3 regions of the Mesorhizobium sp. M7A.F.Ca.MR.362.00.0.0 genome follow, and region 1 is predicted to be linked to each of the others. Evidence: riboswitches for the same ligand, from Rfam matches in the RefSeq annotation. Region 1 holds a riboswitch; each other region holds the start of a gene.
What was found. A riboswitch is a leader RNA that binds a small molecule or an ion and turns the genes downstream of it on or off. The one in region 1 is predicted to bind thiamine pyrophosphate.

Region 2: linked by a shared signal. The riboswitch ahead of thiB (thiamine ABC transporter substrate binding subunit) and the one ahead of thiC (phosphomethylpyrimidine synthase ThiC) in region 1 are both predicted to bind thiamine pyrophosphate.
Region 3: linked by a shared signal. The riboswitch ahead of EOC06_RS27650 (YkoF family thiamine/hydroxymethylpyrimidine-binding protein) and the one ahead of thiC (phosphomethylpyrimidine synthase ThiC) in region 1 are both predicted to bind thiamine pyrophosphate.

The regions. Positions count from the first base shown of each region.
Region 1 is NZ_RZTF01000023.1:4,391-7,661, forward strand. Features, by position in the region: gene EOC06_RS05535 (metallophosphoesterase) at 1-343, opposite strand, end outside; gene EOC06_RS05540 (hypothetical protein) at 835-1,098, shown strand; TPP riboswitch at 1,416-1,532, shown strand; gene thiC (phosphomethylpyrimidine synthase ThiC) at 1,636-3,271, shown strand, end outside.
Region 2 is NZ_RZTF01000366.1:306-3,576, reverse strand. Features, by position in the region: gene EOC06_RS30080 (ABC-F family ATP-binding cassette domain-containing protein) at 1-280, opposite strand, end outside; gene EOC06_RS30075 (thiamine diphosphokinase) at 282-926, opposite strand; TPP riboswitch at 1,014-1,128, shown strand; gene thiB (thiamine ABC transporter substrate binding subunit) at 1,172-2,170, shown strand; partial or broken gene EOC06_RS30060 (ABC transporter permease subunit) at 2,422-3,271, shown strand, end outside.
Region 3 is NZ_RZTF01000305.1:3,292-6,562, reverse strand. Features, by position in the region: gene EOC06_RS27660 (formyltransferase family protein) at 20-1,051, shown strand; gene EOC06_RS27655 (hypothetical protein) at 1,091-1,411, opposite strand; TPP riboswitch at 1,607-1,720, shown strand; gene EOC06_RS27650 (YkoF family thiamine/hydroxymethylpyrimidine-binding protein) at 1,711-2,319, shown strand; gene EOC06_RS27645 (ABC transporter permease) at 2,423-3,169, shown strand; gene EOC06_RS27640 (ABC transporter ATP-binding protein) at 3,172-3,271, shown strand, end outside.

The sequences.
Region 1 (3,271 bases):
CGTCATCACGGTTCACATCGTGATTTCCCGGTACGAATATCAACGGAAGCGCCTTTGAACTGCGTCCCTGTGCGCGGCAGAGCAACGTGAAATGCTGGAATGCCGAAGCAATGAAGGTCTTGTCGCCACGGCTCGTGAAATCCCCCATGAAGGCGATCGAATCCAAGGGCTTCGAAGTCGTCAGCCGCCGAAGTTTCGTCAAGACGGCACGCAGCGAAGACGCGCGTAGCTTCTGCGTTATTTTCGGAGCGAACTTGCTATCCTTGGCATCGATGTTGCTAGAGGAAGGATGCCAGTCCGGATAGTGAATATCGCCTACTTGAAGGATTCGCACCCGCCGCATAACTCGCCCCCCTGCCGAGAGCCATAGACTAATCCGTTCGCTTTTGCCAAGCGCGAACGATCATCCGCAGTGTCCTTAACGAGGTAGCCTGCACTTTTCGAGAATTGCCACGGCGGCTATTTTTCGGCTGTGAAGCACACGAGACCCGTGACGTGAGACCCAGTTGCTCAATGCCCAGTTGCTCAATGAGCTTTCTTACGAATAAGGGAGAATTTCCGCGGCCGGACTATCTCTGAGCGAGCGTGCATGACTGCCAACGGAAGGTCTTGCACGCACCCTTGCGATCTTGAGCAATGGTCGCCATGACTTTCTTCTTGCAGGCTTTTGAGTGGCCCAGCCTGCGATCACCAGACCCCACCGATTCTAAAGAGCGTGGCAGATGGGATAGTCGAGGTTGCCCGTGCACAGTCACGCTCAGGGCTTGCGCCGCCCAGAGGACACGCTGAAAAGGCAGATTGGGGCGCAAGCACGCCATTCACGAGAGGTTCGACATGAAGACCATGCAAGAAAAAGACATTCCGGCATTCGTACAAGCAGTTGTGGACGCCGGCTGCAAAATTTGCGCGATTGGCAACTTGGGATACGTCTTTGGCGATGCTGATTTCACGCCAGCGCAACGGAGGGCCGTCGAGCCACAGCTGCGTAGGATTGCTGAAATCTACGGCGAACGCGATCATCTCATGAACGAGATAGCTGTATATCTGCGGTCGATCGGACGCCATGTCGAGGTTGAGCCGAAGACAGGTATTTCCTGATGGCCGTGATCGCGAGAAGCCGTCTTCCAACCTCTGAATCCTAAAGGAGGTGACCCCCAAGGCCGTTCGTCACCTTCGACCAGAATAACCACATCCGTGACCGCCTGAGCTACTTGGTCGATACGCGCACATGGCCAATACAGTTTCTCCATCCTTCACGAAGCGAATGAGGCTTTGGCCATTCAGCCCCGGTCTACGGGGCGTGACTTGTCCCCGATGCATGCGCGAGCTCTCCGCCCGGCTGGCCGCCGGTCGTCGCCACCGGCCGAAGGCGCCCGAATGCGCTTGACAAGATAGCGTCAGCCCGTTCAACCTAAGGCATTCACCAGGGGAGTCCCGGCAAGGGGCTGAGATACTGCTGGCTTTCGCGGCGCAGTGACCCGTTGAACCTGATCCAGTTCATACTGGCGTAGGGACGGTGCAAGCGCTTTGCGGGAGTTTACGCCCGAGGTCCTGTTGCAGCAGGTCTACAGAAGCGTCTTTTCATCCTTCCGGCACAGAACTGGGTCTCCAATGCATGAGCAAAGGAGCCTCACGATGAATGCCCTCACCCCCGCCGTATCGACGGGACCACTGCCCGCCTCGCGGAAAATCCACAAGCCCGGCGTCCTCTACCCGCAGATCAGGGTGCCGATGCGCGAGATTTCCGTCCATCCGACGGCCGGCGAACCGCCCGTCACCGTCTACGATCCGTCCGGCCCCTACACCGATCCATCAGTCGAAACCAGCATCGAAAAAGGCCTTGCCCGGCTTCGCCACGAATGGGTCACGGCGCGTGGCGATGTCGAAGCCTATGACGGCCGCCACGTCCGGCCGGAAGACAATGGATTCGCCACCGGCGAGCGCCTGACACCGGAATTTCCGATACGCAATCGGCCGCTCAAGGCCAAGCAGGGCAAGGCGGTGACCCAACTTGCCTATGCGCGCGCCGGCATCATCACGCCAGAAATGGAGTTCGTAGCCATCCGCGAGAATCTCGGCCGCGAGGTGATGCGCGGCAAGCTGCAACGCGACGGCGAAGCCTTCGGCGCGGCGATCCCAGATTTCGTCACACCCGAATTCGTGCGCGACGAGGTGGCGCGCGGGCGCGCAATCATTCCCGCCAACATCAATCATCCCGAGAGCGAGCCGATGATCATCGGTCGCAATTTTCTGGTCAAGATCAACGCCAACATCGGTAACTCGGCTGTCACATCGTCGATGGCCGAAGAGGTCGAAAAAATGGTCTGGGCTATCCGCTGGGGCGCGGACACGGTGATGGACCTGTCGACCGGCCGCAACATCCACAACATCCGCGACTGGATCGTGCGCAATGCGCCGGTGCCGATCGGTACGGTGCCGCTCTATCAGGCGCTGGAAAAGGTCAACGGCATCGCCGAGGATCTGAACTGGGAGGTCTACCGCGACACGCTGATCGAGCAGGCCGAGCAAGGCGTCGACTATTTCACCATCCACGCCGGCGTGCGGCTGCACTACATCCCGCTGACCGTCGACCGGGTCACGGGCATCGTCTCGCGCGGCGGCTCGATCATGGCCAAATGGTGCCTGCACCATCACCGGGAGAGCTTCCTCTACGAGCATTTCGAGGAGATCTGCGACATCGCCAGAGCCTATGACGTCTCCTTCTCGCTCGGCGACGGCCTTCGTCCCGGTTCAATCGCCGATGCGAACGACGCGGCGCAATTCGCCGAACTGGAAACACTTGGAGAACTCACCAAGATTGCCTGGGCAAAGGACTGCCAGGTGATGATCGAAGGCCCGGGCCATGTCCCCATGCACAAGATCAAGCAGAACATGGACAAGCAGCTCGCAGTGTGCGGTGAGGCGCCGTTCTACACGTTGGGGCCGCTGACGACCGACATCGCGCCGGGCTATGACCACATCACCTCAGGGATAGGTGCCGCCATGATAGGCTGGTTCGGCACCGCAATGCTTTGCTACGTCACGCCGAAAGAGCATCTCGGCCTTCCCGACCGCAACGACGTCAAGATTGGCGTGATCACCTACAAGATAGCCGCCCATGCAGCCGATCTGGCGAAGGGCCATCCGGCAGCGAAAACCAGGGATGATGCCCTTTCGCGCGCGCGCTTCGAGTTCCGCTGGGAGGACCAGTTCAACCTGTCGCTCGACCCCGAAACCGCACGGTCCTTCCACGACCAGACCTTGCCCAAGG
Region 2 (3,271 bases), on a different contig from region 1:
CAAGCCCGGCCTCGACATAGGCGCGGACAGTGGCAAAGCCCTCCATGTCGGGCATCTGCGGCAAATAGCGGACAGTTGCCGAAGGCTGGCGGAACACCTCGCCGTCCTGCGGCTCGATCAGGCCAGCGGCGATCTTCAGCAGGGTCGACTTGCCCGACCCGTTGCGGCCGACCAGTGCGATCTTGTCGCCGGCCGAAGCCGTCAAGGCGGCGCCGTCGAGCAGCGGCGTGCCGCCGAAGGTCAGTTTTATCCCGTCGAGGTTGAGAAGAGGCGGGGCCATGTCAGCTTTCAGGTAAGGGATAGGGATGAGCGAGCAGCATCGCGCGGCCATGGCCGAGCGCGATTTCGAGGCGGCCCTTGATCTCGTTGGAAATGGTCAGCGACGAACCGAAGGCCACCTTGACGTGGTTCAGCGGCCATTTGGCGCCGGTGACGGTCAACCCGGCAAGCTCGGAAAAGCCGAGCACCGAAAACAGCGTGCCATCGGCATAGTCGAAGCCGGCCGTTCCGCGCAGCAGGGGAATGCCTTCCTGGGCGCCGCTGGTCAGGAGCACATCGGTCCCTGCTTCGGCCAGGCGCAAGGCAAGCGCCAGATGCAGGAAAGCGTGGTCGGCTCGCTTGCCGCCGAAAGCACCTGCTAGCACCAGGCGGGTCGCGCCGCGCTCGAGTGCGGCGGCGATGGCAAGTTCGCCATCGGTCTGGTCCTTTTCCGCCGGGAAGGTCCGGCGCGGCACGGAAGCGAGATCGTCCGGCAGGTTCGCCGGCACGGAATCGAAATCACCCACCCACAGCTCCGGCACGAGGCCCAGCAACTGCGCATGGCCTATGCCGGCGTCGGCGGCGATGACGCGGGAGCCTTCGACCTGACGGTCGAGCCGTGGCGTGCGGATGAGATCGCCGCCAAGCAGGATGGTGAATGTGCTCATATCGTGTGGCCCTTACCAGCCCGGCACGGGAAACGGAAGGCGGCAAACTCCCACTTGCGTGGCGGATCGGCCCGGCCTATGTGTCGAAACGCTCTAACGGGGTGCCGGACGCGATCTTCGCGGACCGGCTGAGAGGCAGTCTCGCCAACCCGCTGAACCTGATCCGGTTTGTACCGGCGGAGGGATTAGACGTTTCGGACAGTCCGACGCCTCAATTCCTTTCAATTCGAACGAAGGAGGCGCCGATGCGCACGCTTTTATACGCTCTTGTTTCAGCAACGGTCGTGGCCTTGTCCGGACCGGCCTTGGCCAAGGACAAGCTCACCGTCTACACCTATGAGAGTTTTACCGCCGACTGGGGCCCGGGTCCCGTGGTGAAGAAGGCGTTCGAGGCCGAATGCGGCTGCGATGTCGAGTTCGTCTCGGTCGCCGACGGCGTCGCGCTGCTCAACCGCGTCAGATTGGAAGGCGCATCGACCAAGGCCGATATCGTGCTTGGCCTCGACACCAATCTCACCGCCGATGCCAAGGCGTCAGGCCTGTTCGCGCCGCATGGCACGGTGGCCGACGTCAATGTACCGGGCGGCTGGAGCGACGACACTTTTGTCCCCTTTGATTACGGCTATTTCGCTGTCGTCTACGACACCGAGAAGCTGAAGAACCCGCCGAAAAGCCTGAAAGAGCTGGTCGAAGGCAGTGCCGACGACAAGATCGTCATCCAGGATCCACGCACCTCGACGCCGGGCCTCGGCCTGCTTCTGTGGGTCAAGTCGGTTTATGGCGACAAGGCGCCGGAGGCCTGGGCCAAGCTCAAGCCGAAGGTGCTGACCGTGACGCCGGGCTGGAGCGAGGCCTATGGGCTGTTCACCAAGGGCGAGGCGCCGATGGTGCTGTCCTACACGACGTCGCCGGCCTATCACATGATCGCCGAGAACACCGGGCGCTACCAGGCCGCCTCCTTCGAGGAGGGCGAGTATCTGCAGATCGAGGTGGCGGGTATCACCACGACGGGAGCCAAGAATCCGCTGGCGGCCAAGTTTATGGCCTTCATGACCGGGCCTAAATTCCAGGATGCCATTCCCGAGACCAACTGGATGTTCCCGGCCGGCAAGACCGACAAGCCGCTCAATCCGGCCTTTGATAAACTGGTCAAGCCGACCAAGACCTTGCTGTTCAGCCCGCAAGAGGTCGCTGCCAATCGCAAGGCCTGGGTCGATGAATGGCTTGCGGTGATGAGCAAGTAGGGCGCGAGCCGCGTCGCATGTTTGCGCCAAGCCGCCCCCCTCTGGCCTGCCGGCCATCTCCCCCTCAGGGGGGGATATCGGCAGCTTTATCGCCTCTCTTAGTCCTGCCACTCTTGAGAATAGCGAAGGCGGCTGAGTGCGCAATCTCCCCCCTTGAGGGGGAGATGTCCGGTAGGACAGAGGGGGGTGGGCTCGGCCTTCGCCAGATATTCCCCTCGATCAATACCCGTCGCAGGGTTGGATAGCGCGAGATGCGTACGCGCCATCCAGCCGATCCCCGCGTCAGCGCCGGCATTGTCGCGCTTGCCGCGATCGCGCTGCTGATCGGCGGCGCGTTTGCCGGCCTGCTTTTCGAGGGCGCCCATGATTTCTCGGGCGCCTGGGCAGCCTTCGATCCCTATCTGCTTCGCGTCATTCGCTTCACGCTCTGGCAAGCGGCGCTCTCGACGCTGCTTTCGGCCATCCCGGCGCTGTTCGTGGCGCGGGCTCTGTCGCGACATCCACGTTTCTTCGGCCGCGCCTTCATCCTGCAGATCTTCGCCGTGCCGTTGGCGCTGCCGGCTATTGTCGCAGCGCTCGGCATTCTGGCGCTTTATGGCCGTGCCGGCTATTTCGCCGGCGTGCTTGCCCTGATCGGCGGCGGAAGCTGGCCGTGTATCTATGGCCTGTCCGGCATCCTCGTCGCCCATGTCTTCTTCAACCTGCCGCTGGCGACGCGGCTGTTCCTCGAGGCGCTGCAGACCATACCGGCCGACCAATGGCGGTTGGCGAGCCAACTCGGCATGGCGGCGCGGCCGGCGTTCCGGCTGATCGAATGGCCAACGCTGCGCGCCGCACTGCCCGGCGTCGCCGGGCTTGTGTTCATGCTCTGCATCACATCCTTCACGATCGTGCTGACGCTCGGCGGCGGGCCGGCCGCGACGACGCTGGAGGTCGGCATCTACCAGGCGCTGCGCTTTGATTTCGATCCCGCGCGGGCCGTTACACTGACGCTGTTGCAGATTGCCCTGACCTTTATCGTTGTGCTGGCCCTGACGCGCCTGGGCGCCAATGTGGTCGGCGACACCAATTTGCCGGTCGCGCAACGTCGGTATCTCTCAG
Region 3 (3,271 bases), on a different contig from region 1:
CCCGTTTGAGCCGCCGAAGATGAGGCCGATCGAATCGACCGATCACTCGGAGCCGATCACAGCCGTTTTTGTCCTCGATATCTCTAACCATACGGGGCCTCTGCTCGCCGGCTGGCTAGAGGCTGGAAATGCAATTGGCGCGATCATCGTGCCCGGGTTCCGGCGTCGTCCCACCGGTTTCAGCATCGGCAATTTCCGACGAAGGCTTCAACGCAAGCTGCTGCTCAGGCGGTTTGTCGGTAACACGCCTGTCAAGTTGATCGAATTTGGCCGCCCTTACGATTGGAATGCGCTTGGTCGCCAATTGTCTGACCTCCGCGCCGATGTGCTGGTCTGCTACACTTTGCCTGTCTTGATCCCTCAAGAGGTTCTTGGCCATTTTTCCAAAGGCGGGGTCAACCTCCACCCGGCGCTGCTCCCCGACTATCGAGGGCCACATCCGACCCAGCGCTTGGCCGTGGACGGCCGGTGTGCGGCTCATGGCGGCGTCACGCTCCACAAGATGTCCGCCGGTTTTGACGAGGGTGACATTCTCGGGCAGGTGCCGTTTTCCGAAGCTGACTGGACCTCGAGAGAAGCCTTGGCCGACAGCACGGCAACCGCTATGCGGATTCTGGTGAGCGAGGCGGTGCCGGCCTACTGCCGGGGGCTGTTGTCAGGAATGCCGCAGCCGAAAGGCGACTTCGTCTGGGCACGGCTTCAGCCCAGCCACCTGATAATCTCGCCGGCCATGTCGGTCGAGCATGTTGTACGGCTATGGCATGTGCTCGGCCTTCTGCCAGGCATCTATCTTGAAATCGGAACGCGCAAAGTCAGACTGGGATTCCAGATCAGAAGGCTGGGGCCTTGCACAGGAAAGGCTCCGGTCAGGCGGTGGGGAACAGTGGAATTCGATCTCGCCAACGGTCGGGTCCTGTATTTTACCTACGGTAGAGTGCTCAAACGGCTGCTCAATTCAAAACACCTGTTTTTGCGCCCGCCCGCCGGAAAACCCGCTCCACAAATCCGGCTGTTCGGCAAAACGAGTGCTGCGGACCAGAGAAACGGATGAAGCCGCTGGGCGATGCCCAGCGGCTTCATCTGTGTGCGGTTACTTGCCACAATTATTATCGTTTACCGTTGGCGCCGTCGCGTTACCATCGGCGTCCGTCTGTGCGCCTTGCGGGTTGGTCGGGCAATTCTGATCCGCGTTCGAATTCATGTCCCCTACCGTGCCAGTCGTGCTGTTGGTCGTGCCCGGGTCGACAGTGTCCGGCTCGACCGTATTCGGTGAAGCCGGCGTGTTCGGCTCAACCGTCACCGATTTGCCGCTGCCGCTTCCATTTGCGTTGTTGCTGCCGGCGCTTTGCGCCATGGCTGACGTGGCCAGACCAATGGTGAGAACGGAAGCTGCGAGGATTTTCATGAACATGGTTTGTCTCCATTTCTGTGAAGTCGTCGCTTGTTTTCTACGAAAGTGATCGCGTTGCGACTGTGGGGACAACCGGTCGCGGCGGCGAAGGTTCCCGACAAAATTCCGCTCAGGCGCACCGTGACTGGCGCAATGCTTTTGGCGCAGTGCTCTAAAAAAACGGCTTTCCCTTGAACTCGAATGATGCTTTAAGGCGCACATCCACAGGGGTGCTCCGTACGGTCGGGGCTGAGACGGGGGCGGCAAGCCCACAGACCCTAGAAGCTGATCTGGGTAATACCAGCGGAGCGAGGCGGGCGATGTTTTCAGGCGCACAGATTTCCCTATACCCCATGACCGACGAATTCGTCGGTGTCATTCTTGGCGCGCTCGGTGCGCTCGATCCCTGGCGCGACAAGCTCAGGATCGAGACCGACGACATCTCGACCTTGCTGGTCGGGCCGCCCGAAGTGCTGTTTCCCGCCATGCGCGACCTCTTCGTGGCGGCGGCACGCAGCGGCAAACATTGCGTGTTGTCGGCCGCCATCTCGCGCGGGTGCCCTGGCGAGCCGGATGACCCGATCTGCCGCTCCGATGCACTTGGCGGGCCTGTCGGGCCACTCGGCCCGCGCAAGGATGCGGCCATCGCGGCGGTGCGCAATGCTGCTGCCACCGGCCAGTCGGCGGCGGCGCAGTTCTCGCTCTATGTGATGGGCACCGACGACCACATGGACGAGATCTACGGCTGCATCGATTTTCTCAAGCAGTCCGGCGTCTATGAGCGTTCCAAGCATTTCTGCACGAAACTGCGCGGTGATGCCGGTGCGATCTTTTCGGCGCTGGACGAGGCCTTCTGCCGCTTCGGACCAGGCGCCGGCCACGTAACCCTCGACGTCACGGTCTCGGCCAACAGCCCGTCGGCTGTCTGAGCCAGCCGCGCTTTCGCGCTGCCGTCAAAGGTTGTCTCCCGTGGCCACATCATCAGTCGCTTCGCGCCCGATCGCGAGCCTTCTTGTCAAGGCAATGCCGGCCATGATCTCGGTCGGTTTGCTCCTGCTGGCGTGGGAGCTTTATGCCACCTATTCCGGCATCAGGCCGACGACACTGCCGGCGCCGTCGCGCGTTTTCGAGCAAGCGCTGCTCAATCGCCAGGCGCTGGCCGACAACGCCATTCCGACCATCGGCGCCACGCTGCTCGGCTTCTCCTGTTCGCTCAGCGCTGCCTTCGTGCTGTCGATGCTGGTCGACTTCTTCCAGCCGCTGCGGCGTGCGCTGTTTCCTGTCTTAATCGTCAGCCAGACCTTGCCGCTGGTGGCGATCGCGCCGCTGGTGGTGCTCTGGTTCGGCTTCGGGCTGGCGCCCAAGATCATGCTGGTGGCGCTGGTTACCTTCTTTCCGATGCTGGTTGCATTAGTCGAGGGTTATGAGTCGACCGAGGCCGAGATCGGGCAAATGCTGCGCGCCATGGGAGCAGGGCGCTGGCGCATCTTCATGCTGGCACGGCTGCCTTCGGCGCTGCCCTATTTCTTCGCTGGTTTGAGGATCTCCATCACCTACGCCGTGGTCGGCGCGATCTTCGCCGAATATGCGGGGGCCGCGAAGGGGCTGGGCATCTACATGCTCAACGCCAAGAACAATTTCCGTCCTGACCTGGTTCTTGCCGCCGTCGGAGTGAGCGCTGCCCTGACCCTTGTCCTGTTCGGGTTGACTGTACTGCTGCAGCGCCTTGCGATGCCCTGGGAGCGGGCCGGCAAGGAAACCGCCGGGAAGGGGGCCTAGCGATGAGCCGGCTCGAACTGCGGCATGTGCGCAAGGCGTTCGGTGGGCTCGACGTGCTGGCCGATATTTCGCTTAGCGTCGGCGCTGGTGAATTCGTCTCGA